One region of the Arthrobacter sp. AG258 genome, then DNA from elsewhere that is predicted to be linked to it. Evidence: riboswitches for the same ligand, from Rfam matches in the RefSeq annotation. Region 1 holds a riboswitch; the other holds the start of a gene.
The links. Region 1 has a riboswitch for S-adenosylmethionine ahead of DFO47_RS06750 (cobalamin-independent methionine synthase II family protein). Riboswitches for the same ligand answer to the same signal wherever they lie in the genome.
Positions count from the first base shown of each region.

Region 1 (7,357 bases):
CAAGTACCGCTACTGGAAACACGAGGCGATTGTTGCGGAGCTGGACTCGCGGCGGCACAACTTCCACGTGGCCATCGAAAACTGGCAGCACGACCTCAACATCGGCACGGTGGTGCGCACCGCCAACGCCTTCCTGGCCAAAGAGGTCCACATCATCGGCCGACGGCGGTGGAACCGGCGCGGTGCCATGGTCACCGACCGCTACCAGCACGTACGCCACCACCCCACCGTGGCGGATTTCGTCCAGTGGGCGAACGGGGAGGGGCTCGCCATCATCGGGATCGACATCTTCCCGGACTCCGTCCCGCTGGAGACCTACGAGCTGCCCCGGGACTGCGTGCTGGTGTTCGGACAGGAAGGCCCGGGCCTGACGCTGGAGGTCCACGAGGCAGCCGTCGCCACCCTGTCCATCGAGCAGTTTGGCTCCACCCGGTCCATTAACGCCGCCTCCGCAGCCGCCATCGCCATGCACGCCTGGGTCCGCAGGCACGTCTTCGGCCAGCAGGTCTGAGTATTACCAACCCGTGACCCGAAACACCCGGCCTGCCCGGGAATGGCTAGGATGGTGCCTAGCCGTAAGCGGTCTACTTGAGGGTCATCCACCCACAGACGAAACTCAGCAGAGGAGCCAGCATGCCCATTGCAACCCCAGAGATCTACGCCGAGATGATCGACCGCGCGAAGGCGGGCGGATTCGCCTTCCCCGCCGTCAACGTCACGTCCTCGCAGACGCTGAACGCGGCACTGCGAGGCTTCGCGGAGGCGGAGTCCGACGGCATCGTGCAGGTCTCCACCGGCGGCGCCGCCTACTGGTCCGGCGCGTCCACCAAGGACATGGTTGCCGGCTCCCTGGGTTTCGCAGCCTTCGCCCGCGAAGTTGCCAAGAACTACAACGTCAACATCGCCCTGCACACGGACCACTGCCCCAAGGACAAGCTGGACGGCTTTGTCCTGCCGCTGCTTGAGGCTTCCGAGGCCGAGGTCAAGGCCGGCCGCAACCCGCTCTTCAACTCCCACATGTGGGACGGCTCCGCCGAAACCCTGCAGGAGAACCTGCGCATTGCCCGCGACCTGCTCCAGCGCACGGCTGCCGCAAAGATGATCCTCGAGGTGGAGATCGGCACGGTCGGCGGCGAGGAAGACGGCGTCGAAAACGCCATCAACGACAAGCTCTACACCACGGTCGAGGACGCCCTGGCCACCATCGACGCCCTGGGCGCCGGCGAAAACGGCCGCTACATCACCGCACTGACCTTCGGCAACGTCCACGGCGTGTACAAGCCCGGCGGCGTCAAGCTGCGCCCGGAGATCCTCAAGGACATCCAGGCCCAGGTGGGCGCGAAGATCGGCAAGGACAACCCGTTCGACCTCGTGTTCCACGGCGGCTCCGGATCCTCGGACCAGGAAATCGCCGACGCCGTCTCCTACGGCGTGATCAAGATGAACATCGACACCGACACCCAGTACGCCTACACCCGCCCGGTGGCCGACCACATGTTCAAGAACTACGACGGCGTCCTGAAGGTCGATGGCGAAGTGGGCAACAAGAAGACCTACGACCCCCGCGTCTGGGGCGCTTCCGCCGAAGCCGGCCTGGCGGCCCGCGTGGTGGAAGCCACCAAGCAGCTCGGTTCGGCCGGAAAGACGTTCTAGATGTCGGATGAGTTCCGCAAGAACCTGATGGGACCTGAGCCCACGCTCCTGCCCGCCGAGACCGAGGTCAATGCGCAGCTGGAAGCCGGGCACGAGGCGCTGGACCTGGTGGAAAAGCACCCCACGTCCTCACTGTTGTGGGCGATCCTGGCTGAGGAAGCGTGGACCGAGGGCCGGACCATCGACTCCTACGCGTACGCCCGGGTGGGCTACCACCGCGGACTGGACGCGCTGCGCCGCAACGGTTGGCGCGGCGTCGGGCCCATCCCGTGGGAGCACGAGCCAAACCGCGGGTTCCTCCGTGCGCTCTACTCGCTGGGCAGGGCTTCGTCGGCGATTGGGGAAGCGGACGAGCCCGAGCGGATCGAGAAGTTCCTGAACGACTCCGATCCCGCGGCGAAGGCAGCCATCGAGGGCTAGATACGAATAATTACGACGACGGCAGGTCACCTTCCCAGCGAAGGTGACCTGCCGTCGGCGGTGGTTGAGCCGCGTCGAAACCCTAGGCGTGGTGGGCGATGCCGGTGCGTGCCATGGCATCGGCGTACGCCGTGTGCATGTCCGCGAGGAACTCCTCCTGGCGGGCCGGTGAACCTGCGAAGGCGCGGCCACTCAGGGAGCGGACCTTGTAGGTCTTGAGGCCGCGGCGCCACAGCAGCGGGACTTCGGTCTTCAGCAGCAGGTTGGCCAGGCGGTTTGCCTCCGTGCCGTGCGCCACGATCACGGAGGCGCGGGGGACCAGGGCGAGGAACTTCAGCAGCGGCTTCAAACCTGCCTGCACCTGGTCCGGGGTGAATTTTCCGTTGGCCTCCCCCGGGACGTGCCACGGGTGGACGTTCCAGGGCATCACGAATTCCGGGCGCAGGCCCAGCTTCCACTGGATGCCCAGCATGCGGGTCGCGGCGTCCTGGTCACCGGCAGTGATGAAACCGGACTGGTCCATCTCGCCAATATTGGAGTACAGGCTGATGATGCGGCATTCCTCAACATCGTGCATGGGGTCCACGTAGGGCACCACGGTTCCGGGCTTCGCTTCCTGCAGGGAATCGCACAGCTCGTTGACAGCGGCAACGCTGGGCTCGTAACGGCGGCTCATGAGCTGTTCGTGGAATGTTTCGGGGGCCAGTGCGGTCATGAAGGGCTGGTTCTCCTGCGGGGATTGATGTTGCGTCCACCGCCGAAAATGGGCGCACGGTGGCGCAGCTCATCAACGGTGGTTAGTTGGGGTGGGCCGATTCCGGGTCGGCCTTTGCCAGTTTACCAAGCCCGGGGAAACGAAACGCCGGTCCAGCGCACCTGATTCATGGCGCAGTGGACCGGCGGTCATTCCCGGAAGGGGCGGATGACTACCAGAGGCGCTTGGTGGCGCGGCGGGCGCCCTCGCCAAGAGCCTCCAGCTTGGCGAAGGCGATCTGCGGATGCACCCGGCCGCCCAGGCCGCAGTCGGTGGACGCGATGACGTTCTCGCGTCCCACCAGCTTGGCGAAGCGGACAATCCGGTCCGCCACCAGGTCCGGGTGCTCCACCACATTGGTGGCGTGGGAGACGACGCCGGGGATGATGACTTTGCCCTCAGGAAGGGTGGTGTCTTCCCAAACACGCCATTCGTGCTCGTGGCGGACATTGGCCGCCTCGAAGGAGTACGCGCCGGCGTTGACCTGCAGCACTGAGCCGATAATGTCCGCGAAGGGGATATCCGTTGTGTGCGGACCATGCCAGGAGCCCCAGCAAACGTGCAGCCGGACCTGTTCCTGCGGAAGGTCCCGCAAGGCCCAGTTGGTGGCCTCGACGCGCAGCTGGATGAACTTCAGGTAGTCCTCCAGGGACGGCTCCGGGTTGATCTGGTCCCAGCTCTCGGCCAGGGACGGATCGTCGAGCTGGACCGTCAGGCCGGCGTCGATGATGGCTTTGTATTCCTCGCGCATCGCATCGGCGCAGGCGTAGACGAGCTCCTCATCGTTCTTGTAGTACTCATTGGCGACGCGGGCGCAGGAACCGGGGGAGAGGGACGCCACGAATCCTTCGCTGAGGCCTGCCGCGGCGAGCCCGGTCTTCAGGTTCTTGATGTCCGAGGCCACCAGGTCATGGCCGGTATATGTCAGGGGCCCGGCGATCTTGGGTTGGGACACGCTCTTCCGGTGCGCCAAGATCCCGGAGGAGGGATCGCTGTACGCCTCATTGAACGCCTGCCGGTCCCGCCGGTCGGGGAAGGACGTCAGGACAACGTTTCCGGGGGACGACCGCCGGACTTCGGCTTCAGCCCACCGGTCCACGGTGGTCGGCTCCAGGCCGCCGAGCCGGGCGAAGGAGTAGTTCCACCAGGCCCCGTAGTCTACGGAGTTGGACATCGTATGCCCGTACTCGCCGTCGTTGGGGATATCGATGCCCAGGTCCTTCTGGCACTGGACCACGCCCACAACGGAGTCTTCCAGGAGCTCCAGGAACGCCGGCGTGATCCCGTCGGATTCCTTTGCGGTGTTGGCTGCGATGAGTTCATCGGTGCGAGGCAGGGACCCGGCGTGGGTGGCGCGAATATGGTCGGTGTTGAGGGGCATGCTGGAATCTTCCTTCCATCGGTCCTGGCAGTAGCACCTTCGGCCGGCAGCTTTCCTGCCGGACCGTGGTTGCTGCGGCGTCATTGAGCCAGGTCTCTCAGCCGCTCCGGATGGTCCACTCTTACCTAAAGCGACAGCGTGGCGGCGGGGCAAATCGGTTTCATATTGTGGCGCGGCAGCGTCAGTCGGAGCTCGTCCGCACGATTCCGCCGAGAGAAAGCGGTACTTGATAACATTTAATACACCGACTTGACTTTAATTAGTAAGTGATGGTGATCTAGAAACATCGGTCTTTTGGGGGAAATACCGATAATCCCCCATACCCGTGTCCCGGTCTTACCGTTCGGGGTTTAATAATAATTTGGGGGAATCATGGTTGGATCAGCCAGCGCTAAGCCGCGCTCGCAAAAGGCTAATAAAGTCCGCGCTATTCTTGCCGGCGGCCTTGTCTTGGGGATCGGCGCGGCCTTCACTCTCGCGGCGTGGACGGACAACGAGTGGGTCTTCGGCCAGAGCGACAACGGCGGTGGCCCGGGGACCAAGGTGTACCAGATGCAGCAAAACACGTGGACAGGCACCGGTGGAACAGCAGCATGGAGTGACCAGCCGGACCGGAACGGCGGGGCGTTGACCTTCAGCGTCAATGCGGACAACCTGGTGCCGGGCAGCACCGTTTACGCACCGATGCAGCTGCGGGCGGTGGCCGGATCCGAAGCCCTGGTAGCCAGCTTGACCGAGGCGGAGCAGTCCCTTCCCATAGACGGGGTCACCAACACGTCCCAGCTCTATTCGGCACTGAGATACGAAGCCAAGCAGGGTGTGCCGAGTTCGTCATGCAACGCTGCAGGATTCGGTCCCGTGCAGAACGCAAATATTATTCCTGCGGGCTCAACCCTCAACACCATCTCTGTCCCCGGAGCCGCGACCAATATCAGCCTGCCCAGGGGTGACAACGCCACCCCTGGCACCGCGGTGGATATCTGCTTCGCTCTGACCCTTCCCACGGATGCCCCGTCATCCCTGCAGGGGCAGAAGACCGTCCCGCTCTGGAAGTTCTCAAGCACAGTGGGCCTGCCATAACCCCTCCGATGAGGCAGACAGCGTCCCGGCGCAAGCCCGGGTTGGCGTCCGATCCCCGGGCCCGGCCGGCTGCCCTCCGTGTGGCCAGGGGATTCCGCGAAGCTTTGCTCACCGTCGTTGCCCTGTTGGGGCTGGCGTGCATCCTTGTCCTGGTCCTGGGCTTCTTCTTCAAGGCGTCCTTCGTCGTCTTCCGTACGGGATCGATGGAGCCGCTCTATCCAGTCGGTGCGCTGTCCCTGACCGTGCAGGTCACCGCCAAGGATCTCGTCCCGGGCGACGTCGTGTCGGTCCGCCGGGAGGCGGCGACCGCCCTGGTGACCCACCGCGTGGTGGCAGTTTACCCGCCCAGTGTGGAGGGGGCCACAGCGTCGCTAAGGCTCCGCGGCGACGCCAACACTTCGGATGATCCGTTGCCCTACGAGGTGGCCACGGCGCAGAAGGTGCTCTTCACGGTTCCCGGGTTGGGAACCTGGATCATGGCCTCCCGGGGGCCGGAGTTCCTGGGCGCGGCAACCCTGGCGGTGGCAGCACTGGTCACGTGGGCCTACTGGCCGCGGCGCCGGGCCGCGGTCCAGGCAGAGATCTGCGCCACCGGGGCGAAACCACAACAGTAAGGTCGTAGATGACATGGCGGGACCCAGCACCAGGGACGTCGTACGGGCCGCGGGGGTTGTCGCGGTTTTGCTGGTGGGCGCTGCGCCTGGCGCAGCCGTGGCGGACGAGCAGCTGATTCCGGTACCGGAGACGGGGGCGGCCGGCTTCCTGTCGCTTTCCTCGTCGGTCTATCCACTGACACTGCCGGTGCTGTCAGCGGGGGAATCGTTCAGTTGGCAAATAGGCATTTCGCTGGACCAGCCCAGCGGCGAGTCCACCCTGCAGGTCACCGCCGACGGTGAGATCGCCGGTACGGACACCTACGTTGTGTCCGTGGACGAATGCGATGTCCCGTGGCAGGGAAGCAGCGGCTTGGGCGGGGACCTGCGTTGCCCCATCGGCTCCACGCCGCGGATAGCGCCGGTAACGCTCGTTGAACATCGCCAGGATGTGCTGGTTCCCTTGCGTGATCTGCGCATCGGATCCTCGCCCTACCTTCGATTTGTCTTGTCCCGGCCCGCGGATTCGCAGGACCCGCCGGACACCGCGCTGACGCTGGGTATTGGGGTCACCGCTGCCGGGAACGACCACGCCGTGGTCCCGTCCGGCCAGCGGCCGCCCGCACCGTTGGCCAATACCGGGGCAGCGGTAGTGCAGGGGCTGTTGGCCGGCGGCGGCCTGTTGCTCCTCGGCGCAGCGGTGGTGGCTGCAGTCCGCCGGAACATGACCCGGAGGGGGGAGGCATCGTGAAGACCGCGCGCGAGAACCTGCTGCGACGCGGGGCAAGGAACCCACTGACATCCGTTGCCATAGCGGCAGCGGCCGCAGTCTCCCTGGTGGCGACCACCACCGTCACCACGGCGGCATGGGTGGACAACGAATGGGCCGGCGGTTCTGTCGGCGTTGGTTCCCCGGGGGACTGTTCCACCAACACCCTTTTCAGCGGCCAGGCGTCCGCAACCCAGCTTTCCGGCAGGGTACTAGGAACGGACCTCAATTCCATCGCGGGAGTTGAAGGCCTCACCGTCACCAACGCCGGCGGCGCAGCGTCGCCGCAGCCGCTGTCGGCTACTCCGGTGACGGGGATTCCGGACGCCTTTATCAGCAAGCTGCCTGTCCCGGCCCTGGGGACCAACCCTGTGACCGTGGGCCTGGGCCTCGGCGTTCCGGTAGGAGGCCTGGGCACGTACACGCAGTGGGCGCAGGCGCAGGACAGTGGACAAGCCCGCGCCGCCGCCGGACTGGTCACCGACCAGTCCGGGGCTGTGGACGTGGGCGGAACGGCCACCGGAGCTGCCACCGCACCCCAGTCGGCCACCGTCAGGCTGGACAATCTTGTTCCTGCGTCACTGGCCGGAGTGTCACTGGACGTAGGTGCTGTGGCGTCGTCCGCGTCCGTCCAGGGATGCGACCTGGTCAACGGATGGCCTACGCTGGCGGCAAACCCTGCCGTCACGCGGGAGTACGGTGTCGCC
Region 1 covers NZ_SOBI01000003.1:91,065-98,421, reverse strand. Annotated here, with positions in the region: gene DFO47_RS06770 (TrmH family RNA methyltransferase) at 1-511, shown strand, start outside; gene fbaA (class II fructose-bisphosphate aldolase) at 634-1,653, shown strand; gene DFO47_RS06760 (DUF3151 domain-containing protein) at 1,654-2,073, shown strand; gene DFO47_RS06755 (uracil-DNA glycosylase) at 2,156-2,788, opposite strand; gene DFO47_RS06750 (cobalamin-independent methionine synthase II family protein) at 3,000-4,208, opposite strand; SAM riboswitch class I at 4,221-4,325, opposite strand; gene DFO47_RS06745 (SipW-dependent-type signal peptide-containing protein) at 4,581-5,288, shown strand; gene DFO47_RS06740 (S26 family signal peptidase) at 5,297-5,902, shown strand; gene DFO47_RS06735 (hypothetical protein) at 5,916-6,632, shown strand; gene DFO47_RS06730 (choice-of-anchor G family protein) at 6,629-7,357, shown strand, end outside.

Region 2 (7,357 bases), on a different contig from region 1:
ACTTCCCCGTCATCATCAGCAAGACCGCCGACGCACAGGCCTCCGGGATCGACGCGCGGTCCGACGACGGCCTCTCCGCCCGGCTGGACAGCGCTGCGGTGGCCGCCCTCCGCGCACACCTCGACGGCACCGTCACCGTGATGCTGGGGCATTCCGGGGTGGGCAAATCCACTATGGTGAACGCACTCACGGGCGCCGAGCGCGCCACCGGCGGCGTCAACGCCGTCACCGGGCGCGGCCGGCACACGTCGTCGTCGGCGCTGGCACTTCGGCTCGCGGACGCGCCGCCCGGCAGCTGGATCATCGACACCCCGGGGATCCGGTCCTTTGGCCTGGCGCACGTGGACCCGGACAGGATCCTGCGCTCGTTCCCGGATCTCTCCCCGGGCATCGAAAACTGCGAGCGGGGCTGCAAGCACACGGCAACGGCGGTCAACTGCGGGCTGGACGAGTGGGTGGACGGCGGACACGCCGGCCCTACCGGCGCCGCCCGCCTGGCGTCCCTGCGGCGGCTGCTCGGCGCCGATCCAAGGATGGAAGCACAGGAAACGAAGGAGCTTGGCAGCGTCAACTGACGCGTTCTCCCGGCAGAAACGCCCGCAGACGGTAGTTTGGAACCATGATCCAACCCGCTTCGAGTTACAACGATGACCTGCGCCTGGCCCACGTCCTGGCCGACTCCGTGGACGACCAGACGATGAGCCGGTTCAAGGCCCTGGACCTCCACGTCGAGACCAAGCCGGACCTGACGCCGGTCACCGACGCCGACAAGGCGGCCGAGGAGGCCATCCGAGGCCAACTCTCCCGCTCCCGGCCCCGCGATGCCGTTCTGGGTGAGGAATTCGGCAGCACCGGCCACGGCTCGCGGCGCTGGATCATCGATCCCATCGACGGGACCAAGAACTTCGTCCGCGGCGTCCCGGTCTGGGCCACGCTGATCGCCCTGGTGGACGAGGGCGAGCCGGTGGTGGGCGTCGTCAGCGCTCCGGCACTGGGCAAGCGCTGGTGGGCTGCCAAAGGCATGGGCGCGTACATGGGCAGGTCCCTGGCCGCCGCCACCCGGCTTCGGGTTTCCAACGTCTCAAACCTGGCCGACGCCTCCCTCTCCTATTCCAGCCTGGGCGGCTGGAAGGAACGCGGAAACCTTGACGACTTCCTCGGCCTGACGGAAGACGTGTGGCGGACCCGGGCGTACGGAGACTTCTGGTCCTACTGCATGGTGGCGGAAGGCTCGGTGGATATCGCCTGCGAACCCGAACTGAACCTGTACGACATGGCTGCCCTGGTACCGATCGTGGTGGAGGCCGGCGGCCGCTTCACGTCCCTCGAAGGCGAGGATGGCCCGTTCGGCGGCAATGCCCTGGCCACGAACTCGATCCTGCATTCAGAGGTGCTGCACCGGCTGAACCCGGACCTCGACGACCTGCTCCAGCAGTCGCCCTAGCGGCACAATAATCGAACAATACGACGCCGGACGCCTCCTTGAGGGGGCGTCCGCGGCCGTTTCTTCGGCAGGGCGTAACAAAAGCCTTAACAATTGCCGCGGCTTTAGTCCTGCCCATTCCATGTTCTACGCTTTTATCCAGGTCACGAGTGCCAGCGCAAAACCCCGGTTTGCTGGCCGGCAACCCTCCATTCGCGGTGGGGTGCCCCGGGTGACGACCAGGCCGGTCCGGAGCGGATACGGCAAGCGCGGATTCCACTGTGCCGGAGTCCTGTATCCAAGTGAGGTCTCTGTGACAACTGCCACCGTCTCCCCCCTTTCCGCCACCGCCAACGCCGCCGCGCCGGATCCGCGACAGGCCGTCGCCGGCCGGCCCCTCGCCGCGGTCACCGGCGCCGAGATCCAGGCGCCGCTGATCTCCGGCGGCCACGTCCGCTACGCAAACCTCGACTACGGCGCCTCCGCACCGGCGCTGTCAGTGGTGTCCGCGTACCTGAACGAGATCCTCCCGTACTACGCGAGTGTCCACCGGGGCGCCGGCTACGCATCCCAGATCAGCACCTCAGTGTACGAAAACGCACGCAACATTGTCCGCGACTTCGTGGGAGGGCGCCCCGGCGATTCGGTCATCTTCACCCGCAATACCACCGACTCCCTGAACCTGCTGGCCGGCTGCCTGCCGCTGGCGGACGGCCGCCCCGCCGGAGATGTCCTTTACCTGGACATCGAACACCACGCCAACCTCCTGCCCTGGCAGGGCGTCCCGCACCGCAGCATTGTCGCCGCGGACACCATCAGCGGCACTTTGGAGGCAGTCCGCACCGAACTTGAGCAGGGCGGGGTCTGCCTGCTGGCCGTCACCGGCGCTTCCAACGTCACCGGCGAGATCCTCCCCATCCGGGCCTTGGCCGCGCTGGCGCACCAGTACGGCGCACGGATCGTGGTGGACGCCGCCCAGCTTGCGCCGCATCGCCGGGTGGACATCAGCACGGACGACGTCGACTACCTTGCGTTCTCCGGGCACAAGCTCTACGCGCCGTTCGGCGCAGGCGTCCTGGTGGGGCGTGCTGACTGGCTGGACGCCGGTGTCCCGCACCTGGCCGGGGGCGGTGCCGTCAAGGAAGCAAGGCTCGACGGCGTCAGCTGGGCCACCGGCCCGGCCCGCCATGAGGGGGGATCGCCCAACGTCCTGGGAGCCGCCACGCTGGCCCGCGCCACCCAGGTGATCGCGGAACTGGACCAGGAACGCTGGCACGCCCACGAGTCCGCCATCCGCTCCTTCCTGGTGGAGGGCCTCCAGGGCATCGACGGCGTCACCGTCCACCAGATCTTCAAGGACACCAATCCGGAAACGGACACCATCGGCGTGGTCAATTTCTCGGTTGCAGGCTACGACGCCGGGCTGGTGGCCGCCTACCTCTCGGCGGAGCACGGCGTGGGCCTGCGGGACGGACGCTTCTGCGCCCACCCGCTGCTGAAACGCCTGGGCCTGCCCAACGGATCACTCCGGGCGAGCTTCGGCGTCGGATCCCGGCTGGAGGATGCCGAACGCCTTCTTGCCGGCATCCGCGCACTGCGCAGCAACGGACTGGGCTGGGACTACGTGGTTGACGCAGGCCGTTGGGTGCCCGCCAACGACTCCCGCACCTACCCGCACTGGGCACCCAACACCCCGGGCACGGCCGGCGCGGCCCCCTGTATCGACGACTAGGGCTCCTCCCGCTCCTGCTCCCCCACCACATGTCCAAAGGGGGTGCGGTAAATTCGAGGGGCATCAACAGTCGGAATTGAAGGAGTCCACGCGTGGTTCGGGGTGGCCCCAAGCTTGATCACGGGCGCCGGCGGGAACTTGGCGGCAGTTTCCGCGACGGCGGACGGCACTACCAGCGCGTCAGGCCGGGCTACCCCGCGGAGTCAGCCCGGTGGCTGGTCCCGGCGCAGGCCCGTGACGCACTCGATGTCGGGGCCGGTACCGGGAAGTTTACGGCCCTGCTGCTGGAGCTTGGCCTGGAGGTAACCGCCGTCGACCCTTCCACGGACATGCTCGCCCAACTCTCGGCACACTGCCCTGCTGCCACGGCCATGGCGGGGACCGCGGAGGCGACGGGGCTGGCCGAAGCCTCCTTCGACGTCGTCACCGTGGCGCAGGCCTGGCACTGGTGCGACGCGCTGCCTGCAAGCACCGAACTTGCCCGCGTCCTGCGCCCGCACGGAACGCTCGGACTCATCTGGAACCAACTGGATACCTCGGTGCCGTGGGTGCACAGGCTCTCCAGGATCATGCACGCCGGCGATGTGTACCGCCCGGGCCACAAGCCGGTGGTGGGGCCCGAATTCACCGGGCTCGAAGGGCATGTCACACACTGGCAGGACAAGGTGACCACCACGGACCTGATGGAACTCACCAAGTCCCGGAGCTATTACCTGCGCGCCGGCGAGTCAACCAGGGCCAAGGTCCTGGCGAACCTGGACTGGTACCTCCACGACCATCTGGCCTACCCGCCCGACCAGGAACTCGATCTTCCCTACCTCACCTTGGCGTGGCGCGCCGTGAAAGCGTAACGGGATGGGTTTGCCCGACGCCGCAGGCCCCGCGGACCCGGCCACGGCAGGGAACCCGGTAGGCTTGAGCCTGTGAAGACCAGCGCGCCATCCTCCTCCATCGAGGACTACGTCAAGGTCATCTATTCATTCACTGAATGGCAGGACAAGCCCATCACGTCCTCCCAACTGGCGCAGCGGCTCGGGGTTGCGAACTCGTCAGTATCGGAGATGGTCCGCAAGCTCAAGGACCAGGGCCTGGTGGACCACAAACCGTACAGCGCCGTGACCCTGACCGAGGCGGGACTGCGGCTCGCGCTGGCCATGGTGCGGCGCCACCGGCTGATCGAAACCTATCTCGTGGAGCGCCTGGGCTACAGCTGGGATGAAGTGCACGATGAAGCCGAACAGCTGGAGCATGCGGTGTCGGACACCTTCATCGAGCGCGTTGCCGCCAAGCTCGGGGACCCCAGCCGGGATCCGCACGGCGATCCCATTCCCACGGCGGACGGCCAGGTGCTGATGCCGCGCGCCCACCTCCTCGCCGAACTGGACGAAGGCCACGCCGGCAGGATCACCCGGATCAGCGACGACAACCCTGAGTTGCTCCGTTACCTTGCCTCGCAGGACATCGAGCTTGACGCCCGCGTGGAAGTGCTGGGGCGGCGGCCGTTTGGCGGCGCGCTGGTGGTGCGGATCGGCGGTGCCCGGGAATACGACCTCGCCGATGAGATCGCCACGGCGTTGTGGGTTTCCAGCGACGCCCCGCATCCCGGCTGCAGCCTTGATCTGTCCTGACCAGCGGATTGCCGGGACAGCCCGCTGAGGGGCTCCGGGGCAGCGTCCCGATTTGGCGGGCTCCCGTATGGTGGATGGTGATGATCAGCAGACGTGACGCCGCAATAGCCCTGGACGTACCCCTCGAAATGGCGCAGCGCCATGGCCTGCCGAAATGGATGCCAGAAGCTGAGCTCCGCGGCATCCTGGACAATCCTCCCCCGTGGCTGGTGCAGTCACGGGCCAACCGGACAGGCAAGCGGCCCGTGTGGGTCCATCTCGAGTGCGCCGTGTGCGGGTATGAGGAAGCGGCCCGCCCAAAGAAGTGGTGGCCGGACTTCACCTACGTGGTGTGCGGGCGCCACGCACCGGAAGAGATCCCACCGGTACAGCCCGGTTGCGTCCGTGGCGAGTACGACGGCGTCGGGACGCGTTTCACAGGCATCGCGGACGTAGAAGCGCCGGCAGCGGGGGCATAGCGCTTCCGGACGCACCGCCCCCGGAGCCTACGGCGTCCCGTTGCCCGTCATTTCCTCCGGAACGGCGGTGAGGTGCACTTCGGTGCCGTCCCGCAGGACCTTGAGGTCAAGCGGCTCGCCGATGGCATCGGAAAACAGGAGCCGCTGCAGGCTTTCGGCGTTGCTGACGGGACGGCCTCCCGCCGTCAGCAGGATGTCCCCGGCCGCCAGCCCTGCCTTGTCCGCCGGAGAACCGGGCAGCACCTCCACGACGCGCAGCCCTTCGCGGAGCCCGCTGCGGATCACAGCGCTGGGGTTGAGCTGGATCGGTGTGCTGACAAGGCCAAGGTAGGCACGGCGTACCCTGCCGTCCGACAGCAGCGCGGCGATGATCCTGCGGGTGGTGGCGTTGATCGGTATGGCGAGCCCCAGGCCGGCGCCCGCCACTGCCGTGTTGATGCCGACGATCCTGGAGTGCGTGTCTGCCAGCGCTCCACCGGAGTTACCGGGGTTCAGTGCGGCGTCCGTCTGGATAACGTCCTCGATCACCCTCCGGTTACCCCCGGCCCAGACCGGAATGGCCCGGCCCAAACCACTGACCACGCCCGCGGTGACTGATCCCGCGAGTCCCAGTGGGTTTCCGACGGCCACCACAAGCTGGCCCACGCGCAGACTTTCAGCCGCGCCGAATTCAGCCGGTGGCACCTTGGGCCGCGAACCGTGGACCACTGCGAGATCAGACAGGGGGTCGGCTCCCACCAGTTCCAGTTCCATCCTGCTGCCGTCGCCGAAGACCGCAAATCCGTGCCGGGTGCCTGCCACGACGTGTGAGTTGGTGAGGAGGTATCCGTCCTCGGTGAAGAGCGCTGCCGAGCCGGCGCCCACCCTGACCCTGCTGTTCCTCCGGTTAGCGGTCATCTCGATTGCCGCCACGTGCGGCGTAACCGTCGCCGCCACCCGCATGACCGTCTGCGAGTACGAGTCCAGGATGTCGTCGTCATCCGGCGGCACGATTTTCCGCGCCTGCTCCATGGGGTACCTCCAGCCCTCGTGCCGGTTCACCCGGTGCGGTCCCCGGTCCGTTGCCGGCCGTGGCAGGTTTCCATCGGGATCCTTACGCTAGTCAACGACGCAGTGGCAGATTCCAGTCCCGGTGCTGCTACGCCGTCGGTGAACAGCACCGCGGCGTCCGGCATTCCCCTTCCCACCGGTGCGCTGGTGCTGCCCAGGCTTTAGGATCGGTAGCATGACTGGTTCCCCGGCGGGCTCTCCCACGGAAATTTTGGACGCTGATGCGTGCTGGCAGTACCTGAGGTCTTCCTACATCGGCCGGCTGGCGGTCATCAACGGCGAGATTCCGGAAATCTTTCCGGTGAATTACTCTGTCTCCGGTGACACGCTGTTCTTCCGGACGGCGCCGGGAACCAAGCTTCGTGCCTTGCTGCGCGGGGCGGTGGCAGCGCTGGAGGTTGATGGACTCAATCCATACGCCACGGAGGTGTGGAGCGTGGTTGCAAAGGGCAGGCCGGAACCGTTCGACGAAACGCGCATGAGCCTGCCGGCCATCGACGCCGACCGTGAACCATGGGAGGCCGGGATCAAGGACCACCTGATCGCCATCTCCCCCACCGAACTCACCGGCCGCCGGTTCGCGGTCACGCCGCCCACCCGGTGGTGGCCGCCTGTGGACTTCGCCGCCGATTGGCTCTAGCCGCAGCACATGCGTCCGCCCAAGGCCGGGCCTTTGTGCCCTTTCCGGGGGCGGTGGACTTCCCTACGCTGTGCCCTATGACAGAGAACCCAAACGTACCTGCAGCTGAAATCCTCGATGCGGAAGAGTGCTGGTCGCTTCTCGCGCAGACCGGGGTGGGACGCCTGGCCGTGATGGCGGATGGCCATCCGGACGTCTTTCCGGTCAATTACAAGGTTGACGGCCAGACCTTGGTCTTCCGCACGGGCGGGGGCACCAAACAGCAGGCCATTGAGGCGGACGCTGTGGTCGCTTTGGAGGCAGATGCAGTCAGTTCCCAGTTCGGCCTGGCATGGAGCGTCGTGGTCAAGGGCAAAGCCGCAGAGACGACCCCCACAGGCCCTGACTTGGACAATATCCGGCGGGCGCTCTTCCCTTGGCAGGGCG
Region 2 covers NZ_SOBI01000002.1:430,019-437,375, forward strand. Annotated here, with positions in the region: gene rsgA (ribosome small subunit-dependent GTPase A) at 1-575, shown strand, start outside; gene hisN (histidinol-phosphatase) at 620-1,444, shown strand; SAM riboswitch class IV at 1,586-1,699, shown strand; gene DFO47_RS05255 (aminotransferase class V-fold PLP-dependent enzyme) at 1,737-3,155, shown strand; gene DFO47_RS05260 (class I SAM-dependent methyltransferase) at 3,248-4,006, shown strand; gene DFO47_RS05265 (metal-dependent transcriptional regulator) at 4,079-4,783, shown strand; gene DFO47_RS05270 (hypothetical protein) at 4,864-5,241, shown strand; gene DFO47_RS05275 (trypsin-like peptidase domain-containing protein) at 5,269-6,252, opposite strand; gene DFO47_RS05280 (pyridoxamine 5'-phosphate oxidase family protein) at 6,467-6,931, shown strand; gene DFO47_RS05285 (pyridoxamine 5'-phosphate oxidase family protein) at 7,009-7,357, shown strand, end outside.
Region 2: it holds a riboswitch for S-adenosylmethionine, as region 1 does, so the genes downstream of both, DFO47_RS05255 (aminotransferase class V-fold PLP-dependent enzyme) here and DFO47_RS06750 (cobalamin-independent methionine synthase II family protein) in region 1, are expected to answer to the same signal.